DNA from 3 places in the Bradyrhizobium sp. USDA 326 genome. Region 3 is predicted to be linked to each of the others. Evidence: predicted binding sites of a transcription regulator. Region 3 holds the regulator's gene; each other region holds the start of a gene.
What was found. Region 3 encodes LexA, which represses DNA repair genes until DNA is damaged. Its sites were predicted from a motif close to TGTTCNNNNTGTGTTCNG; they were not measured.
Positions count from the first base shown of each region.

Region 1: ABIG06_RS09735 (DNA recombination protein RmuC) is a predicted target of LexA. The motif match lies at 2,726-2,743, and genes of this name have one in related genera.
Region 2: ABIG06_RS18710 (ribonuclease T2 family protein) is a predicted target of LexA. The motif match lies at 4,498-4,515, and genes of this name have one in related genera.

Region 1 covers NZ_JBMGQA010000001.1:2,026,704-2,031,950, reverse strand. Annotated here, with positions in the region: gene ABIG06_RS09740 (AmpG family muropeptide MFS transporter) at 1-1,354, opposite strand, end outside; gene ABIG06_RS09735 (DNA recombination protein RmuC) at 1,495-2,694, opposite strand; gene def (peptide deformylase) at 2,865-3,392, shown strand; gene fmt (methionyl-tRNA formyltransferase) at 3,602-4,525, shown strand; gene truA (tRNA pseudouridine(38-40) synthase TruA) at 4,636-5,247, shown strand, end outside.
Region 2 covers NZ_JBMGQA010000001.1:3,981,419-3,986,665, forward strand. Annotated here, with positions in the region: gene uvrC (excinuclease ABC subunit UvrC) at 1-1,223, opposite strand, end outside; partial or broken gene ABIG06_RS18695 (outer membrane protein) at 1,459-2,083, shown strand; gene ABIG06_RS18700 (cold-shock protein) at 2,252-2,467, opposite strand; gene ABIG06_RS18705 (23S rRNA (adenine(2030)-N(6))-methyltransferase RlmJ) at 2,730-3,590, opposite strand; gene ABIG06_RS18710 (ribonuclease T2 family protein) at 3,760-4,452, opposite strand; gene ABIG06_RS18715 (hypothetical protein) at 4,571-5,032, opposite strand; gene ABIG06_RS18720 (hypothetical protein) at 5,216-5,247, shown strand, end outside.
Region 3 covers NZ_JBMGQA010000001.1:6,924,383-6,929,629, forward strand. Annotated here, with positions in the region: gene glp (gephyrin-like molybdotransferase Glp) at 1-1,144, shown strand, start outside; gene lexA (transcriptional repressor LexA) at 1,322-2,023, shown strand; gene ABIG06_RS32660 (hypothetical protein) at 2,549-2,983, shown strand; gene ABIG06_RS32665 (ComEC/Rec2 family competence protein) at 3,107-5,247, opposite strand, start outside.

The DNA of each region.
Region 1 (5,247 bases), 4.9 Mb from region 3:
GCGCCGGCTCCAGCGTCTCGAAATGCCCGCGCCTCTGCAAATACGCCAGCAGCATCAGGCTGGGGATGGCGACAAGGACGGAGATCGCGAAGAACATCGGCCAGCCCGTCGCTTTCGCCAGATAGCCCGCGCCCGACGACAAATAGGTGCGTCCCACGGCGGCGAGCGCCGTCAGCAGCGCATATTGGGTCGCGGTGTGCAACGGGTTCTGGCACAGCGCGGAGAGATAGGCGACGAAGATCACGGTGCCGATGGCGTTGCAGAAATTGTCGGAGGTGATCGCGAGGGTCAGCGCCCATTCATTGACGCCGACCAGTGCCAGCCACGAGAACGACAGGTTGGAGACCGCTTGTACGATGCCGCCGATCCACAGGCTCGTTGCGAGCGAATAGCGCCGTGCCACGAATCCGCCGGCAAACCCGCCGGCCAAGGTCGCTGCGATGCCGACGCCCTTCACGATCACCGCGTAGTCGTTCCGCGTGAAGCCGATGTCGATCACGAACGGCACGGTCATATTGCCGGAGAACGCGTCGGTGAACTTGAACAGCACGACGAAGGCAAGCGCCGCCCACGCTTCCTTGCGGCTCAGGAATTCCGAGAACGCGCCCATCGCGGCATGGAACACCCGCATGAGCGCGTCCTCGTTCTGCGTGGCAGCCTCGGCGCGCTTGGATTGAGCGGGCTCGGTGGCGGCCAGCGCCGTCACTGTGCCAATCAGCACCAGAGCGGCCATCACCACATAGCCCCACATCCAGGCGGCGCCACGAGGGACGATCGCCTCGAAGCCGGTGACGATGAACAAGGCGCCCGCGGTCGATATCAGCATGCCGATGCGATAGGCCGCGACATAGGCGGCCATGCCGGCGGCCTGCTCGCTTTCGGGCAGGCTCTCGACGCGGAATGCATCGACGACGATGTCCTGCGTCGAGGACATCGTCGCGACCAGGAGCGCACCAAGCGCGACGAACAGCGGCGAGCGCGCTGGATCGGTCAGCGCCAACAGCAGGATCGCGCCGATCAGCAGCAGCTGCGAAAACACCAGCCACCCACGCCGGCGGCCGAAGGCGCGGGTGAAGAACGGCACGTGCAGCGCGTCGACCAGCGGCGCCCACAGGAATTTGAGCGTGTACGGCGTTCCCACCAGCGCAAACAACCCGATGGTTCCGAGATCGACCCCCGCCTCCGCCATCCACACCAGCAGCGTCGATCCCGACAGTGCGAGCGGGAGCCCCGAGGAGAAGCCGAGGAAGAGCACGATCAGCACACGCGGCTGCAGATACACGGCAAGGCTCTCGCGCCAGGAGGGCGCAGGCGCGGGGGCATCGGCGGAGGAGGTCGCGTCGGGTGCGGTCATGGCGGGGTGTTAGCAGATTCTGGCGGCGCTGCCTCTGCCACAAAGTCCGTCATGTCCGGGCTTGTCCCGGGCATCCACGTTCTTAATGCCGCCGAAAAGCCGTGGATGGCCGGGACGAGCCCGGCCATGACGACCTGGAATCACTCCCCCGCCTGGAGCTTCCGCGGGAACAGCTCCGGTGCGGCTGTCGCAACCAGCCGCGGAGCCTCCGACGTGTCGCTCTTGCTGAAATCGAGCTCCTCGATTCGTCCCGCGCGCTTTTCGATCTTGTCGGCGGAGATCAGCACCTGGCGGACGTCCTCGCTCACGTCGGCAAAATGCTTCTGCAGCTTCAGCACGCGGTCGCGCAGGCGGCCGAGGTCGTCGCCGAGCTTGATCACTTCGGTGCGGATCTGATCGGCGGCGTCGCGCATGCGCGCGTCCTTCATGATCTGCTGCATCACCTGGATCGCGAGCATCAGCAGCGAGGGCGACACCAGCACGACGCGTGCGCGATAGGCCTTCTGGATCACGTCGTCGAAACCGTCATGGATCTCGGCGTAGACGGATTCCGACGGCACGAACATCAGCGCCATCTCCTGCGTCTCGCCGGCGACGAGATATTTTTCGGCGATGTCGCTGACATGCTTCATCACGTCGCCGCGCAGTCGTTGCGTGGCGATTCGCCGCTCCTCGTCGGTGCGGGCGTCGTGCAGCGCCGTCATCGCTTCCAGCGGAAACTTCGCGTCGATGCAAAGCGGCCGCTGGTCGGGCAGGAACACGACACAGTCGGGCCGCTTGCCGGTGGAGAGGGTGAACTGGAACTCGTAGGCACCCTTCGGCAGCCCGTCCTGGACGATCGCCTCCATCCGCGCCTGGCCGAAGGCGCCGCGCGACTGCTTGTTCGCGAGCACGTCGCGCAAGGTGGTCACCTGGGTGGTGAGATCGGTGAGGTTCTTGTGCGCGCTGTCGATGATGCCGAGCCGCTCGTGCAGGGCGCGCAGGCTCTCCATGGTGTTGCGGGTGGAGTGTTCCATGGACTGGCCGACGCGGTGGGTGACCGAATCCAGCCGCTCGTTCACCGCTCGCGCCATCTCGGCCTGACGGCCGGCCAGAGCCTGGGTCATGGCATCGACCCGGCCCGACGACTCGCTCTGCGCCCGCAACACCTCGCTGAGCCGCTCCTCGAGCTCGTCGGCCCGGATCGCGTGCGCCATCGCGAGTTCCGCGCCGCGCCGCCCGGAGCGCGCGATCACCACCGCAATTACAACCAGCAGGATAAGGACGAGGGTGCCGAAGCCGATCAGCGCGTCAATGGTGCGTACCGGCCAGTCGCCCAGCATGAAAATCATCTCGTTCATACCGCCCTTGTAGCCCGATTCGCAGGGAGTGGCGAACGAAGAGGGAACGTTTATCGTCAGTTGCTCCCTGATATTATGGTTAACGAATCCTGAAGTTTTATGGTTAGCGGAGGGTTAACGGGGTTCCTGGCCGCATTGACCGCATCCGGCGCGCGGCTTAAATCGCGCCCATGGCCCTACGAGAAATCATCATCCTGCCGGACAAGCAGCTGCGCCTGGTCTCCAAGCCGATCGAGAAGGTCACGTCGGAGATCCGCAAGCTTGCCGACGACATGTTCGAGACCATGTACGACGCGCCCGGCATTGGCCTCGCGGCGATCCAGGTCGCGCAGCCCTTGCGGCTGATCACCATGGACCTCGCCAAGCGCGACGAGAACGGCGAGACCAAGCGCGAGCCGCGCGTCTTCATCAATCCTGAAATCCTCGCTTCCTCCGAGGAACTCTCGGTCTACGAGGAAGGCTGCCTCTCGATCCCCGAATATTACGAGGAGGTCGAGCGCCCGGCGAAGGTGCGCGTGCGCTTCACCGATCTCGACGGCAAGGTGCACGAGGAGAACGCCGAAGGCCTCTTCGCCACGTGCATCCAGCACGAGATCGACCATCTCAACGGCGTCTTGTTCGTCGACTATTTGTCGAAGCTCAAGCGCGATCGCGTGATGAAGAAGTTCGAGAAAGCCGCCAGGCGCGCGGCGGAGTGAGTTGCAAGCGATTGGTGCTACCACGCGCTCCTATGCGCTCCCTCCCCCCTTGCGGGGGAGGGTGGGGGAGAGGGGTAGCCCAGCAAAAGGTGCTCCTGATTTGCGGAGCGCAAGCAAAGCACCCGCGCTCATCCCGAACGAGCGCGTCGTGTGGCACCCCTCTCCCTAGCCCTCCCCCGCAAGGGGGAGGGAACACAACGAGTCTGTTGATGCCCCTTCGCCTCATCGTCATGGGCACGCCCGATTTCTCCGTGCCGACGCTGCTCGAGCTCGTCGCGCACGGCCACGAGATCGTGGCGGTCTACACCCGCGCCCCGAAGCCCGGCGGGCGGCGCGGCCTGCAATTGCAGCCGACGCCGGTCGAGGAAGCCGCGCGAAAACTCGGCATTCCCGTGCTGACGCCGAAGACGCTGAAGACCGAGGAGACATTGGCGGAGTTCCGCGCCTTCGATGCCGACGCCGCAGTCGTCGTCGCCTACGGCATGATTCTGCCGCAGGCGATCCTCGATGCGCCAAAGCTCGGCTGCTACAATCTGCACGCTTCGCTGCTGCCGCGCTGGCGCGGTGCGGCACCGATCAACCGCGCCATCATGGCCGGCGATGCCGAGAGTGGCGTGATGGTGATGAAGATGGACGTCGGCTTAGATACCGGCGACGTCGCAATGGCCGAGCGCATCGCGATCTCCGACAGCATGACCGCGCTCGATCTGCACGATCGCCTCTCCCGGTTGGGTGCCGATCTGATGGTGCGCGCGATGGCCGCGCTCGAGCGCGGCGGGCTCCAGCTCAAGAAGCAGAGCGAGGACGGCGCCACCTATGCCGCCAAGATCGAGAAGGCCGAGGCGCGGATCGACTGGACCATGCCCGCGCGAGCCGTGCTGCGCCACATCCACGGCCTGTCGCCGTTTCCCGGCGCCTGGGCCGAGTTCGAGAATGCACGCGTCAAGATCCTGCGCTGCGAACTGGCGAAGGGCTCCGGCGCGGCTGGCGAAGTGCTCGACGACCAGCTCACCATCGCTTGCGGCGAGGGCGCCATCCGCATCATCGAACTCCAGCGCGAGGGCAAGGCACGGATGCAGGCCGCGGACTTTCTGCGCGGCGTGCCGCTGAAGGCCGGAGCGAAATTCAGCTAACCAACCGTCATGCGCGGGCTTGACCCGAGTATCCATCTTCCAACAAGACTCTTTCCAGGCGATGGATTGCCGGGTCAGGCCCGGCAATGACACCGGATCAAATCGGATCGATGCCCCGCTACAAGCTCACCATCGAATATGACGGCGCGCCGTTCTTTGGCTGGCAGGTGCAGGAGACGCTGCCGTCGGTCCAGGGCGCGCTGCAGGCTGCGGTGAAGGCGATGACGGGGGCGGATTTGCGCGTGCACGGCGCCGGCCGCACCGATGCCGGCGTGCATGCGCGCGGACAGGTCGCGCATGTCGACGTCGAGAAGCAGTTTCCGCCGGGACGTTTTCGCGACGGGCTCAACGCGCATCTGCGTCCGCATCCGATCGCGGTGCTGGAAGCCGAGATCGTGCCCGACAGCTTCGAGGCGCGGTTCTCGGCGGTCAAGCGCCACTACCGATATCGCATCGTCAACACCCGCGCCAACCTCGCGCTCGACATCGGCCACGCCTGGCGCGTACCGCGCCGACTCGATGCCGATGCGATGCACGCGGCGGCGCAACGCCTGCTCGGCAAGCACGATTTCACCACTTTTCGCGATACCGAGTGCCAGGCCAAATCGCCCGAGAAGACGCTCGATCAGCTCGACGTGCTGCGCGACGGCCGCGAGATCACGGTCATCACCTCGGCGCGCTCCTTCCTGCATAGCCAGGTGCGCTCGATGGTGGGTTCGCTG
Region 2 (5,247 bases), 2.9 Mb from region 3:
TTGTGGCCGGCCTTGATCGACAGCGCATCGGCGAGCAGCTCGCTCTCCTCGATCTCGTGCGAGAGCAGGATGTTCTTCGGCGGCGGCTTGTCGTCGTAGAACTGGGCGAGGAAGGAGCCGAGCACCTCTTCCGGTGTGAAGGTCTTTTCCGCGCGTGGGAAATAGGCGCGGTTGCCCCAGTTCTGGCCGGTGCGGAAGAAGAACACTTCGACGCAGGAGAAGCCACCCTCCTGGTGGATGGCGAACACGTCGGCTTCTTCCACCGTGCGCGGATTGATGCCCTGCTGCGACTGGATCGCCGAGAGTGCAGCAAGGCGGTCGCGGTAGAGCGCGGCGCGCTCGAATTCGAGCTCACTGGCCGCCTTCTCCATCTCACCGGCAAGCTCCCGCTTCACCGCATGGCTTTTGCCGGAGAGGAAGTCGGTCGCCTCGCGCACCAGTGTCGTATAACCGGGAAAATCGATCTCGCGGGTGCAGGGGCCGGCGCAGCGGCGGATCTGGTAGAGCAGGCAGGGCCGGGTGCGGCTCTCGAAGAAGGAATCGGTGCAGGAGCGGATCAGGAAGGCGCGCTGTAGCGCGGTGATGGTTCGGTTGACCGCGCCCGCGGAGGCGAACGGGCCGAAATAGCGCCCGGGCCGGCTCTGCGCGCCGCGATGTTTCAGGATCTGCGGCGCCCAATGGTCGCCGGTGATCAGGATATAGGGAAACGACTTGTCGTCGCGCAGCTGCACGTTGAAGCGCGGCCGTAATTGCTTGATGAGGTTCGCCTCGAGCAGCAGCGCCTCGGTCTCGGTGCTGGTCGAGACGATCTCCACCGTGGCGGTCGCGGCGATCATGCGCAGGATGCGGGCCGGTAGCGGCGCACTCTGGCGTGCATAGCTGGACAGACGCTTTTTGACGTTCTTGGCCTTGCCGACATAGAGCACGTCGGAACTCGCATTGAGCATGCGATAGACGCCGGGCGAGGTGGGGGCGAGCCGAACCGCGCGTTCGATCGCCTCGTGGCCGGTCGCGAGCGGGCCTTCGGCGACGGCGCCGCTCTCTTCCAGGATATCAGGCAGCCGCGCATCGTCCTCGTCGTCGCCGCTTGCGCTGGCGGGATCGAGGTCGGGCGGCGCCGTCGTCTCCTGTTGGATCTCCCGGGGCGGGGCATCCGGTGCCGTGCCGCGCCGGAATTTGCGCGCGCGTGCGTCGTCCGGATTGTCGGTGGAATCGTGAACCATGGGACGAATTTAGGGGTTGGGGGTGCTGATTTGAAGTTCCGGCTCTGCCGCACGCACAGGTCCCGGTAACGCTTCCTTAAGTCTGTTAAGAGCGCAGTAACCGGACTTAACAGCCCTTTAACTTAAAACTCTCGATAAATCCTACGCGAAAAGTTCTTGGTTCCGTAACCATGCGACAGGCCGGCGCGGCGGCGCAGGCGTCGCGCGGGTTGCAACAGTTGCGTTGGAGTGAGTGATGAAGGGGCTCGTTGTGGGCGCGGCCGCGTTGGTTGCAGCCGGCTGGACGGCTTCGGCAGAGGCCGCCGATCTCAATTATGGGCAGCGTGCGCCTTATACCGTCAACCAGCCCGCTCAATGCCTATAGCTGGGCAGGTCCCTATCTCGGCGGCAACATCGGTTATGAATGGGGCTCGGTGGACAACAACCCCTCGAAGCCGTCGGGCTTCGTCGGCGGCGTGCAGGCCGGCTACAATTTCCAGAACGGCCCATGGGTGTTCGGTGTCGAGGGTGACATCCAGGCCGCCGGCGCCGACGACACCTTCGCTCCGTGGAAATTCTCCAATCCGTGGTTCGGCACCCTGCGCGGCCGCGCAGGGTATGCGTTCAGCAACGTGCTGTTCTACGGCACCGCCGGACTTGCGTTCGGCGAGCTGCATGGGGAAACCTTCGGCTGGACGGAGTCGCACACCACCGCGGGCTGGACCATTGGTGCCGGCGCGGAAGTGGGCCTCGTGCCGAACTGGAGCGTGAAGCTCGAATATCTTTACATCGATCTGTCCACGAGTCAGTTCGCAATTACGGGCGTGTCAAACGGCTACAGCGCCAGCATTGTCCGCGCAGGCGTGAACTATCACTTCTGACGTCTCAAGAAGAAAATTCCGGACCAGCCTCCCGGCCGCTCACGGCCGGGATTTTTTTGCGCCAGGCTGGCTAGAGCCTTTCCCGTTCCGATGGAATCGGACGGGGCTCTGGATTCTCGTTTGACGCGTTTTTGCCGCGAACCGATGTCCACTTCGCGCGAAAACGCTCTAGGAGAGGATCACCAGATTGACCGCCTTCGGTCCTTTCCCCTTCTTGTCCGGTTCGACTTCGAAAGTGATACGCTGTCCTTCGGCAAGGTCCTTCAGTCCCGCCCGCTCCACAGCGGTGATGTGAACGAAGACGTCGCGACCGCCGTCGTCAGGCTTGATGAAGCCGTAGCCGCGCTCGCCGTTGAAGAACTTGACCGTTCCCGTCATGGCCATCGGGAAACTCCCCCTCATTGCTCCTCCGCCGCGACGCAGACTCACGTCGCGACATGACCGGGCCTTACGGAGCCCGGGAGCTGGCCATCCTTGGACGGACCATCGGTCCGTCCGGATCTTTCTTAGGCCTTCACTCCGCCGCAACCATTCGCGGAAGCGGAACGTAAAGCCAGTCACGGAAACAGCATAATACGGTTCTTCGCGGATTGACTACCGTTCCTGCATATTTTTCCCAAGAATGCCGGAGTGTTACGGCTTGGCTTTAAGGCTTGGGCACTTCCAATCGGAATCTGGCAGCTCCGCCCTGGCCGAGCGGCATTTCCAGTTCGGGCAGGATGGTCTTGAGCTCGCCTTGCAGCGTGTAGGGCGGATTGACGATCAAAAGCCCGCTCGATGTGAGGGGCCCGCCATCGACTTGCGGCGCAGCACTGAATTCGAGGCGCAGGCATTTTCCCGGCGGTTTTGCTGCGGCTGCGAGCCGCGCCACAAACTGCGCCAGCGTGTCGGTGGCGCGTCGGCTCTTGGCGGGATACCAGATTACATAGATACCGGTCGGCCATTTCGCGAAGGCTGTCGAGAAGGCTTGGCCCAGCCGTTCGAACTCGTCCTTGGCTTCGAAGGGCGGGTCGATCAGCACGAGGCCGCGCCGCTCCTTCGGCGGCACGAAGGCCGGCAGTGCCACCCAGCCGTCGAGATCGACCACGCGGGCCTGTTCGTCGCGGCGCAGCACGTCGATCAGCGCTTTCCGCGCCTTCGGCTCGAGCTCGCAGGCGACAAGCCGGTCCTGCGGCCTGAGCAGGCCGCGCGCAATCAACGGCGAGCCCGGATAGGCCTTGAGCTCGCCCTTCGGATTGAAGGCGCGGACGATGTCGAGATAGGGCTTGGTCAGCGCCGCGGTCTCGTTCGACAGGCGCGCCTGCAGCAGTCGCGCAATACCGGTCAGCCATTCGCCGCCCCGGCGGGCCTCGTCGCTGTCGAGATGGTAGAGGCCGGCGCCGGCATGGGTGTCGATGACGCGGAACGCCGCCGGCTTGTCCTGCAAGTAGGTGAGGATGCGCGCCAGCACGATGTGCTTGATGACATCGGCGAAGTTGCCGGCATGGAAGGCGTGACGGTAGTTCATGGCGGAGAGTTACGACATCGCGCGATGAAAGTAACTCCCGTCATTCCGGGGCGGTGCGCAGCACCGAACCCGGAATCCATCTGTCAGCAGTGTTTGTGGCGAGATGGCTTCTCGGATGCGCAACGGCGCATCATAGTTCGCGCTTCCGCGCGCCCCGGAATGACGAACTCTACCCGCCCCTGATCGGCGGCATCGTCACCTGGTCGCGGCGGCAGGCGCGGCGCTCGAACTCGTCACAGGCGCGGAATTGCAGGTCCTTGCTGAGGCAGATGCGGACCTCGGACAGCCGTGTCCGGTTGCAGGTGACCGAGACGCTGGCATTGCTGAGGCCCGGATTGGCCTTGATGAAGGCCTCCTCGACCTCCGCCGGCGCCACGGTCTTGGCCTCCGACAGATCGAGATAGTCGGCCGGGATCTTGATCGCGGCACGCGCCTTCCGGATCGTCTCGAAATAGCTGCGGCCCTCGAGCCCGGAGCAGGTGCCATGCTTGTCCCATTCGTTGAAGATCAGGCCCGGCGCCGGCATCAGATCGAGCATCGAGGACACGATGTTGCGGTTCAGCCGCGGCGCCGGCCGCTGGCAATATTCCGGAAAGCCGTTCTCATATTGCGGCCACAGCCCATGCACCACGAAAGCGTAGGGCCGTCCGCCGCATTGAATCTGGGAGCGGCCGCCGCGCTCGGCCGCCTCCTCGCAGAACGAGGGCGACCACGACAGCGCGAGCACATAGAAATCGAACTCGCCCGGTGCGTTCTGGCGCTTGTCCTGCGCCTTCGCGCCGCCGGCGAGCGTTGCCAGCCCGGCGGCGAGGGTCAGCGAGATCATCAGACGGGACAACGAACGCAATCTGGAATGAAACATGACGACGCCCCTCAACTAGACTGTGCATACAGCCTAGCAGGCAACGAGAACATTTCAAGAACAAAATCCACGCGGCTGTCGTCTGACGGCTGACCAGCCGAATCAGGCGTTCTTCGGATCAGGGCTTGGCGGCGCGGCAGGCCGGATTGTAGGCCCAGTTGCGATCGAGTCCGACCACGCACCATTCGACACCGTCGCCGTAGCCGGCAAAGCCGCCATCCTCCATGATCGAGAAGTGCACCTTGCGCACCTTGCCGTCAGTGAGCAGGGCGTCGCCGGTGCAAAAGCGGCGCGGAATGTTGTCGGACTGCCAGGGTCGGAACGCGACCTCGCGAACGCCGGAGAAGCCGGTGATCTTCAACGAGGAATTCCAGAACGAGCTTTCCTTCTCCCAGAACTGGGTGGCGATCGTCGGCAGGGCCTTGTCGCAATCGACGACGGCGCCGTCATAGCGCGGCCCGCTCAGCCAGAAATTCAACTCGAGCGGATTGGCGGCCCTGGCCTCGCCGAGCGACAGTGCCCCGAACATGAGGCCGAGCAGGGCGGCAAAGCGGAACGACTTCGGGGAGGGCGCGCGCATGATCAATCCGACAGCTAAGGTCTTGCGAAGGTCGGACGGTGCCGCGAAGGCCGGGGGAGGTCAAGTGCAGCGCGGCAACACTTGGCCAGGAGTTGACCAGGATGTCGCGGCCAACAGGGCTTCGGTTCTTTTCACGCCGGTCCCGGCACCGTAAACTGCCGCCAGCCAATTGGAGTGACGGTAATGCGAATCATTGCGGCCGCGGGTTTTCTCGC
Region 3 (5,247 bases):
GATGGCTTCCCTCGATGAGGCCTACCATCGCGTGCTCGCCCGCGACGTCGCGGCGCGGCGCACGCAGCCGCCGCAGGCGATGTCGGCGATGGACGGCTATGCCGTGCGCGCCGCCGATGCGGCAACGGTCGATTCCCGGCTCGCGGTCGCCGGCGAGGTCGCGGCGGGTCGACCGTTCGCGGGAAGGGTTGGGCCCGGCGAAGCCGTGCGGATCTTCACCGGGGGCGTCGTTCCCGACGGCGCCGATGCGGTCGTGATCCAGGAGGACACCGTCGCGGAAGGCAAGCTCATCACGATCAAGGAAGCGGCGATTCCCGGTCGGCACATCCGCCCCGCCGGCATCGACTTCCGCGAGGGAGATGTGCTGCTCCGCAAGGGAAGCCGTCTCACGGAGCGCGATCTCGCGCTGGCCGCCGGGATGAACCACCCGCATCTCCCCGTCTGCCGCCGTCCGAGGGTCGCGATCCTCGCCACCGGCGACGAATTGGTGATGCCGGGCACCACGCCCGGTCACGGCCAGATCGTCTATTCCAACGGCTATGCCCTGCACGCGCTCGCCCGCAGCGAGGGCGCCGAGACCATCGACCTCGGCGTTGCCGCCGATACCTTGGAGGCCACTTCCGCCGGCATCCGTCGCGCCCGGGAGAGCGGTGCCGACATCCTGATCACGACCGGTGGCGCGTCGGTCGGCGACCACGATCTGATCCAGCAGGCGCTCAAGGACGAAGGCATCTCGATGGCCTTCTGGAAGATCGCGATTCGGCCCGGCAAGCCGATGATGCACGGACGACTCGGCGCAATGCGCGTGATCGGCCTGCCCGGCAATCCCGTATCCTCTTATGTGTGCGCCTTCCTGTTCATGGTGCCGCTGATTCGCGCCCTGTCGGGCCGATCAGTGATTCATCATCGCCGCGAGCTCGCCGTGCTGGGCCGCGATCTCGGTGCCAACGACCAGCGCGAGGATTATCTGCGTGCGCGCCTGGAACAGCGTGACGACGGTACGCTCGTCGCTCTTCCCGTGGGCCATCAGGACTCCTCTCTGCTTGCGAATCTGGCTGCAGCACAGGTACTTCTCGTGCGCGCACCGTTCGCGCCGAGGGCCGAGGCCGGCACGCCTTGCGAGGTGCTGCGCCTGCCCGCCTGAGCTGCACGGCCACACGCATCGCGCGAGCTTCGCTCTGTTCACCGTAAATTAAGCAGTTGCGGAACACATATCGAACATATAGTGTCCGTTCATGATTTGTTTCGAGGATGTAGCGGTTTATCGCCCGGCTTCCTCGTCTCGGAATTGAACGACATCAACCGGGGGACTTTGGTCGAGATGTTGACGCGCAAACAATACGAGCTTCTGCGGTTCATCAGTGAACGTCTGAAGGAGAGCGGCGTGCCGCCGTCCTTCGACGAGATGAAGGATGCGCTCGATCTGCGCTCGAAGTCAGGCATCCATCGCCTGATCACTGCGCTCGAGGAGCGCGGCTTCATCCGCCGCCTGCCCAACCGCGCCCGTGCCATCGAGGTCATTAAGCTGCCCGAGCTGCAGGCCGCCGCCGGCAGCCGCCGCGGCTTCACGCCGAGCGTCATCGAGGGCAATCTCGGCAAGGTGCGCGCGACCTCCAGCCCGCCTGTGGACGAGGGCGAGCGTCCCGTCGCGGTGCCCGTGATGGGCCGCATCGCGGCCGGCACGCCGATCGAGGCGTTGCAGACGCGCAGTCACACCATCAGCGTGCCGCCTGACATGCTCGGCTCGGGCGAGCACTACGCACTCGAAGTGCGCGGCGATTCGATGGTCGAGGCCGGCATCCTCGACGGCGACATGGCGCTGATCCAGCGCAACGAGAGCGCCGACACCGGCGACATCGTGGTGGCGCTGATCGACGACGAGGAGGCCACGCTCAAGCGCTTCCGCCGCCGCGGCGCCTCAATCGCGCTCGAGCCCGCCAACGCCGCCTACGAAGTCCGCATTCTTCCGCCGAACCGCGTGAAGATTCAGGGCAAGCTGATCGGGCTGTACCGGAAGTACTGAGCGGTCCTGCGCTCGTTACACTGATTGGAGCGGGTCATTCTCCGCTCCGGCTGGATGGTCTTTCCGGTTCTGCTCAGACTATCCGGCCCCCTCCTCCGGCGCGACATCCTCGACACGCCGCGCGCAGCAGCATCGCTTCGCGACCCGGGAGTTCGAGGAGACGTCATGCGCCAGCGCTGACCGCAACACCAGCGCGCCGCAAGCCGTTGCCACACAATCGCACCGCCAAATGCGAACGGAATTGGGCTAGCGAGCCGCAAGTGCGAAATGCAATCGCACAGCCTCTGCAATCGAGCCGGCAATTCACGTTGGTTGGCAGCCGCGGGGCGCTGACGCACGCGCCTTCCGAACACGCATGCATCGTCTTTGTTCCTATCGAATCCGGGAAAGATAATGTGATCGCGGCTTGCGGACGCAGCCGCAGATTTGCCTACAACAGAGCAGAGCGTTGCGTGCTTCCACCCTGATAGAGGCCTGCGCCTCCAAAGGAGGTGCGGGTCGCTATCTTCGCATGAGGAGCACCCGATGTGTGACTACAGCCTGCATGCCGTCGCGACACGCCCCGCCGAAGTCGGCGAGACGATCGTCACAACAACGTTCCGCGGCACCTCGACGCGCGGCTTCGCCTCCGAAGCCGATCTCTCGGTTGCGGTCTGCCTGCTGCCGGGAACGGAGCTCGCGTTCGCCGACAACGTCCGTTACGACAATCGCTGGATCTGGACGCGTACCGTCAATTCCCGCGTCGGCAAGTTCGGCAAGATCGATCCGCACATTCCCGATCGCCATCATGACGCGATCGAATTCCCCGACGGCAAATACGTGCTGGTGACACAGCTCGTCGAAGGCCAGCGCGCGACCGTGCTGCAACTGCCGGTGACCCAGCCGGTTGCCGAACGCGAGCACAAGCCGCAGATCGCTGCCGACACGCGGTCCACGATCACGCGCCTGCCGATCGGCTGACGTCGTCGCCCCCGGCCGATGGTCGTGGGCCAGGAATGAAATGCCATCGCCGGCCGAGGCCGGCGAGATGGTATGGTTTGCGTCCTGCGGATCCCGTCCGATCGACCTCCCCCGCATCGCTCCTCAATCGTCCGCCCGCAAGTCCGTCTCCGATGGCGTCGCGTCCCGGTTGCGGGGCACGGCCGTCTTCGGCGCAAGGCTGCCGTCGAAATCGCCCTCGCCGGCGCCGGCCGGCAGCCAGGGGCGGCTTGTGCCTCTCGCCCTCACTGCCTGAACCGAGAAACCGTCACCGCTCTGCGTCAGAGCCAGCGCGCCCTGACTGGCGAGCCGCGGCCGATCGACAACCATCGCCGCGCAATCAGGCGGCGCGGGCAGCGCCGTCACCACCAGCGCGGCGCGGCTGCAATCGTCGGCCAGTGCGTCGATGCGGAGCGCCAACGCGACCAGCCGACCGTCCGCGAGCGGCGTCACGCAGCCGGCCTCGTCACACGACACACCGTTGGCCAGCGAGGCGTTGCCGGCATCGCGCGCATCGGCATCGGCAGCTAACCATTCCCTCAGCAGGAAGCCATCCTTGCTCGCACGGATCACATGCAGCTGCCCGTCCCTGCCCCGCACGGCGACACTCGCGCCATCCCCGGCAATCAGGATATCGGGTTGCCGCACCGACAGCCCCCAGAGGATCGCTGCCAGCAGCACCAGGGCACCGGACCAGCGCAGGGGCGTGCGCAGCAGCCCCATCACGATGATCCCGAGGCTCGCCACGATCAGCGGCGCGATCCCGAACGCGGGAATGCGGCCGACCGCTCCCGGCAGTGCCGCTACCCAGCGCGAGACCGCGACCATCCAGTCGATGCCGATTCCCATCAGCCACCAGAACACGCCGTCGAGTCCGAACGGGGCTGCGAGCAACCCCAACAGCCCCGCCGGCATCACCAGCGCCGAGACCACCGGCATCGCGCCGAGATTGGCGAGCACGCCGTACGGCGTCACACGGTGGAAGTGGAAGGCGGCATAGGGCGTGGTCGCAAGCCCCGCGATCAACGAGGCCAGGAACAGCATCGCGATCTCGCGGCCGCCCCACAGCGCGATCCGCGCCGTTGTGGAATGATCGGGCGATGCGAGCAGGTTCGGCATGCCGATCTGCACCAGCGCCACCAGCCCGAGCGTTGCCGCAAAGGACATCTGAAAACTCGGATGAACCAGCGCCTCGGGAGCGACCGCGAGCACGATCAGCGCGGCCACCGCCAGCGTCCGGAACGTGATGGCGCGGCGGTCCACCATCACGGCGATCAATACCACCGCCGTCATGAAGAACGACCTTTGCGTCGCGACCTCCGCGCCGGACAGCAGCAGATAGAACGCAGCCGCAACAAGCGCCGCGGCTGCCGACCACTTCTTGATGGCAAAGCCGGCCGCCAGCCCCGGGATCAGAGCGAGGAGCGCGCGAACAGCGAAGAACACGACACCGGCGACGACCGCCATGTGATAGCCGGAGATCGACAGCACATGGCCGAGCCCGGAGACGAACATCGCGTCGTTGACGGGCGCGGTGATCGCGTCGCGCCGCCCCGTCAGCAGCGCGGTCGCGATCGCGCGATTGTCGCCTTCGAGCGTCGCACGGATGCGGGCATCGATCGCATCGCGCAGGCCCTGCATGAAAGCCGCGTAGCGGAGCCGCAAGCCGACGGCATCCGGCGGCGGCGCGGCCGTGATCGCGCCCATCACGAAGCCGGAGGCGCCAATGCCCTGGAAGAACATGTCGCGCGAGAAATCGTAGCTGCCGGGGCGCACCGGCGAGATCGGCGGCAGCAGCCGCGCCTTCAATTGCACGAAGCTGCCGACCTCCGGTGCCGTTCCCTTGCGCACGGACAGACGCACGCGGTCGAGCTTGACGTCGCTGCGCTGCGCCTCCATCGCGCTGACGCGCAGCACGAAACGATCGGTGCGCTCGCGGATGTCGCGCGCCTCCACGAACCCCGACAGCGACACCGAATAGAGCGGCTTGGCCAGCACGGCATGGGCGATGCGCGCCGTCTTCCAGGTCGCAACGGCAAAACCTGCCGCGACCGCCGCGATCATGATCACGGGAGCAAACAGCCGGCGCCGGCGCAGCAGCACCGCACCCAGCATGAGCGCGACAGCCGTTGCGACAACGACCCACAGCACCGGCTCGTGATCGGCGGCGAAATACAGCGCGATGCCCGCGCCGAAAGCGACGGGCACCCATGGCAACAACCTCCCGGCGCCGGCCTCGGCGCGAG